One region of the Streptomyces sp. NPDC026062 genome, then DNA from elsewhere that is predicted to be linked to it. Evidence: riboswitches for the same ligand, from Rfam matches in the RefSeq annotation. Region 1 holds a riboswitch; the other holds the start of a gene.
The links. Region 1 has a riboswitch for cyclic di-AMP ahead of ACZ4LX_RS20180 (M23 family metallopeptidase). Riboswitches for the same ligand answer to the same signal wherever they lie in the genome.
Positions count from the first base shown of each region.

Region 2: another riboswitch for cyclic di-AMP. It lies ahead of ACZ4LX_RS14135 (transglycosylase SLT domain-containing protein); the one in region 1 lies ahead of ACZ4LX_RS20180 (M23 family metallopeptidase).

Region 1 is NZ_JBVHOQ010000021.1:15,570-17,764, reverse strand. Features, by position in the region: gene ACZ4LX_RS20185 (GntR family transcriptional regulator) at 1-25, opposite strand, end outside; gene ACZ4LX_RS20180 (M23 family metallopeptidase) at 253-1,089, opposite strand; cyclic di-AMP (ydaO/yuaA leader) riboswitch at 1,103-1,269, opposite strand; gene ACZ4LX_RS20175 (M16 family metallopeptidase) at 1,486-2,195, opposite strand, start outside.
Region 2 is NZ_JBVHOQ010000012.1:198,356-200,550, forward strand. Features, by position in the region: gene ACZ4LX_RS14130 (DUF5682 family protein) at 1-699, shown strand, start outside; cyclic di-AMP (ydaO/yuaA leader) riboswitch at 1,115-1,300, shown strand; gene ACZ4LX_RS14135 (transglycosylase SLT domain-containing protein) at 1,304-2,182, shown strand.

The DNA.
Region 1 (2,195 bases):
ATACCGAATGCGCCGGAATGCGCATGTCCGAACCTCCGCCTTAATCCCCGCGAAACGCGGCCGATCGACGCCTGTCCTGCGACTCTATTGCAATGCGGTCGAATTTCCGACGGCGGGTGGAAATTCATGAATATCTTCTGGCCACCTGCCGTTCGGGAACGGCAGGTACGGAACGCCCCGGACCGGTGCGGCGCGCGGACACGACGAAGGCCCCGGCGAGGTGCCGGGGCCTTCGTGGTGTCTTCCGTCCGGTCAGACGGCGACCCCGTGGGCGCGCAGGTAGGCGACCGGGTCCATGTCGGAGCCGTACGAGGGAGTGGAGCGGGCCTCGAAGTGCAGGTGCGGGCCGGTCGAGTTGCCGGTGGAGCCGGAGAGGCCGATCCGCTGTCCGGCGCCGACGCTCTGGCCGACGGACACACCGATCGAGGAGAGGTGGCCGTACTGGGTGTACGTGCCGTCCGTCATCCGCAGCACGATGTTGTTGCCGTACGCGCCACCCCAGCCCGCCTCGACGACCGTACCGGCGCCGACGGCGACGACGGAGCTGCCGGACGCGGCGTGGAAGTCGATGCCGGAGTGGCTGCCGGAGGACCAGAGCGAACCGCTGGACTTGTAGCCGGTGCTCACGTACGAACCGGCGACGGGGAGCTGGAAGGAACCGAGCCGGGCGCGCTCGGCGGAGCGGGCGGCACGGGCCTTCGCCTCGCGAGCCGCCTCGGCACGGGCGGCGGCCTTCGCCTTCACTGCCGCCTTCGCCTTCGCGGCGGCCTTCGCCCTGGCCTCCGCCTTCTTCTTCGCTTCGGCCTTCTTCTTGGCCGCCTCGGCCTTCTTCTCGGCGGCGTCGGCCTGACGCTGCTGCGCGTCCGCCTGTGCCTCGATCCGTTCGGCGAGGACGTTCTCGATGGCGAGAACCTGCGTGAGGCCGGTCTCACCGGCGGCGGGGGCCCCGGATTCCGCGGCGAGGGCCGGGGAGGCCAGTCCGCCGATGACGCCGGTGGTGGCCAGGGTCGCGATGCCGACGGCCTTCGCGCCGCTGCGCGTCAGACGGCCCGGGGCACGGTGCTTCCCGGTGGCACGGGTGAACGCCATGAAGTGGCTGATCCTTTCCTTCCTTCTCGCCTACCGGGTTAGCTGACGGGTTCGGAGCAGGAAGGTCTCCTACGGATCCCCTGCCTCGTGCGAGGCGCGGGCATCCGATTCACCCCAGGGACTGCGTGGGTCCCCGGCTCCCCAGGCTCGCGCCTGACGGGGACTCGGCGATGGCTGCCCGGTACGTCGCGGATGCGGCATACGAGTGGCGGACAGCGCAGCCGACGCTAGACGGGGGCGCTTCCCCCCACCAAACGGACAGGCCGATTTGTCGCACATCCCACAGGGCAGACAGGCAACCTCTCCCACAAAACAGACAAAAAGGAAGGTCCTGACGGAGATCTCTCCATCAGGACCTTCCTTTTGCCCAGACATGGGGCGAATTGACTGTTTCGCTCAGCCGGTCACGACCGAAACCTCACCGATGCCGAGGGCCCTGACCGGATCGGCGATCTGCGCGGCGTCGCCGACCAGGACCGTGACCAGACGGTCCTGCGGGAAGGCATTGACCACGGCCGCGGTCGCCTCGACCGTGCCGGTATCCGCGAGGCGTGCGTACAGGTGTGCCTGGTAGTCGTCCGGGAGATGCTGCTCGACCTGGTCGGCGAGGGTGCCGGCGACCGAGGCCGCCGTCTCGAACTTCAGCGGGGCGACGCCCACGAGGTTCTGCACGGCCGTCTCGCGCTCGGCGTCCGTCAGCCCTTCGGCCGCCAGGGTCCGCAGCACCTTCCACAGGTCCTCCAGCGCCGGACCGGTGGACTCCGTGTCCACGGAGCCGCTGATGGCGAGCATGGCGGCGCCCGTCGCCCCGGAGACGGAGTCCGGGGCAGAGGAGCGCAGCACCTGGGCGAAGGCCCGTACGCCGTAGGTGTAGCCCTTCTCCTCGCGCAGCACCCGGTCGAGACGGGAGGTGAGCGTGCCGCCCAGGCAGTACGTGCCGAGAACCTGCGCCGGCCAGACGCTGTCGTGGCGGTCGGCGCCGATGCGGCCGATCAGCAGCTGCGTCTGCACGGCGCCGGGGCGGTCCACGATCACCACACGGCCCGTGTCGTCGGCGGTGATCGGCGGGACGGGGCGGGGCTCCGCGGTGTTGCCCGACCAGTCGC
Region 2 (2,195 bases), on a different contig from region 1:
GACGCCACGGTCCGCCACGTCGCGGCGATGCTCGGCTTCCTCTTCAGCATGGAGAACCTGGCCCTGTCGCTCGGCTGTGACCGCGCCCAGCTCCAGCTGGCCCTGGCCCAGTCGCACCCCCAGGAGCCGTCGAGGACCGCGCTCCTGTGGGCGGCGCAGGTGCGGCTCGGGCAGCTCTCCCGTGCGGAGCTGCGGTCGCGGTGTGACGAACTGCTGGACAACCCCCTCGTGGTGCCCGCGTACCCGCGCTACCTCAGCGGCCTGGTCCACGCGCTGGAACCCGTACCGGGGCTCACGGACTTCGTGGTGGAGGCGGTGTCGCAGGCGTTCGGACGGTTGCCTGACCCGGTGCTCCTGCCCTGGCTGCCGACTCTGGTCACCACCTTGCGCGCGGGCGGTGCCGACCTGGCCCCCCTGCTCATCCGCGAGGCCGGACGGACCTTTCCGGGCCGTCTCGGGGCGCTCGACACATGGATACCGCCGTGGCGGGTGCAGCCGGAGGCGCCGGCGGCCGGCCGCCGGGAGGCCGCCCGCGGCTGCACGCTGCTCGCCGCGCACCCCGGGACCTGCGACGCGGTGGCGGCGCTGCTGGGCTGGGAAGGGACGTGGGAGGGCCCCGATTCCGGTGGGTCGGGCGTGGCCCTGGCGGACAGGTACCCGGACACCGCGGTGGCGCTGGAGGCGCTGCTGGCCGGCTGAGGTCAGGGGAGCGGCCTACGGATTCAGTAGGGGCCCGGCCCACCGCGTCACGCGGTGGGCCGGGCCCCTACGGGGTGCTGAGGCGCCGGCCTGCGCCGCACGGGCCGCGAGCCCCCAGCTGTCCTGTTTGTGCGACATGCCGGGAAGGTGTGACAGGTTCGCGAAAGCGGCTTGCCTGTGGCTCATGATCCCCGAAGGCGTGGCAAATCGCCCTTTTCGGTCACAGTGGTCGGCATCACGTTTTCGCCCCCCGACGCGGATCCGCGGACCTCGGTTCCCTGTCGCGCCAAGAAAGTTGCCCCGCCCCGGTGTGACCGGCGTCGCACATTTCCTTTTATTGATCTTGCGAATCAATTGTGATCACCAATTCCGGGCTTGTTTCGCCCTGCCTTTCTCGCTTACGGTCACCGTCAATCCGGATGGAACGCCGAATCCTGCCGCCGTCCGGTAACCCGACCACTTCACGTGCGGCAGGAGCGGGGGACCCAGGTTTGCCGCCGTTCCGGAATCCGGAACGGCTAGGGGTGAAGTCGCCATGTGCGGCCGGACATCTCCAGTCCGAACCCGACAGCTCACCTCGCAGGCGGCGGAGAGGAAAAGCGCCATGCCCTTCAAGGGTCAGCACAGCCGTTTCAAGTCCACCACCCTGACCCGCGGTTTCATCGCCGTGAGCGCGGGCGGAGCCGTTCTGGCGCTCCCCCTGATCGCTGCCGGGTCGGCTTCCGCCGCACCCGCCCAGGCGGTCGTCGCGAAAAAGGCCGCAGCCTCGACTTCCGTGTCGGTCAGGGAAATTGCCGCACAGGGGGCCAAGTCCTCCAGCTATTCCGTGGTCTCCGGTGATTCCCTTTCCAAGATCGCCCGGGGGTATTCCCTCAGCGGCGGGTGGGAGCGGCTGTACCAGGACAACCGGAGCGTGGTGGGCGACAACCCCGACCTCATTCACCCGGGCCTGAAGCTGACCATCGGCGCCAAGTCCTCGACTGCCGCCCCCAAGGCTGCGGCCAAGAGCGAATTCAAGGCGGACAACTCCTCCGCCGAGGCCTCGCAGCAGTCGGCCGACCGCGCCGAGAGCACCGACCGCGCCGACCGTTCGGAGCGGACGGCGGAGCCCGTCGCCATGGAGACCGTTGCGAGCGCCTCCACGCAGGCCGCGACGACGTACACCAACGACCTCGACGGCTGGATCAAGGAGTCGCTCGCCGTCATGGCCGAGAACGGTATCCCCGGCAGCTACGACGGCATCTACCGCAACGTCATCCGCGAGTCCTCGGGCAACCCGCAGATCGTCAACAACTGGGACTCGAACGCCGCCGCCGGCACCCCGTCCAAGGGTCTCCTCCAGGTCATCCAGCCCACGTTCGACGCCTACCACGTGCCCGGCACCTCGCTGGACATCCTGGACCCGGTCGCCAACATCACCGCAGCGTGCAACTACGCCGCAGCCACGTACGGCTCGATCGACAACGTCTTCGGGGCCTACTGAGCCACCCGAGGTC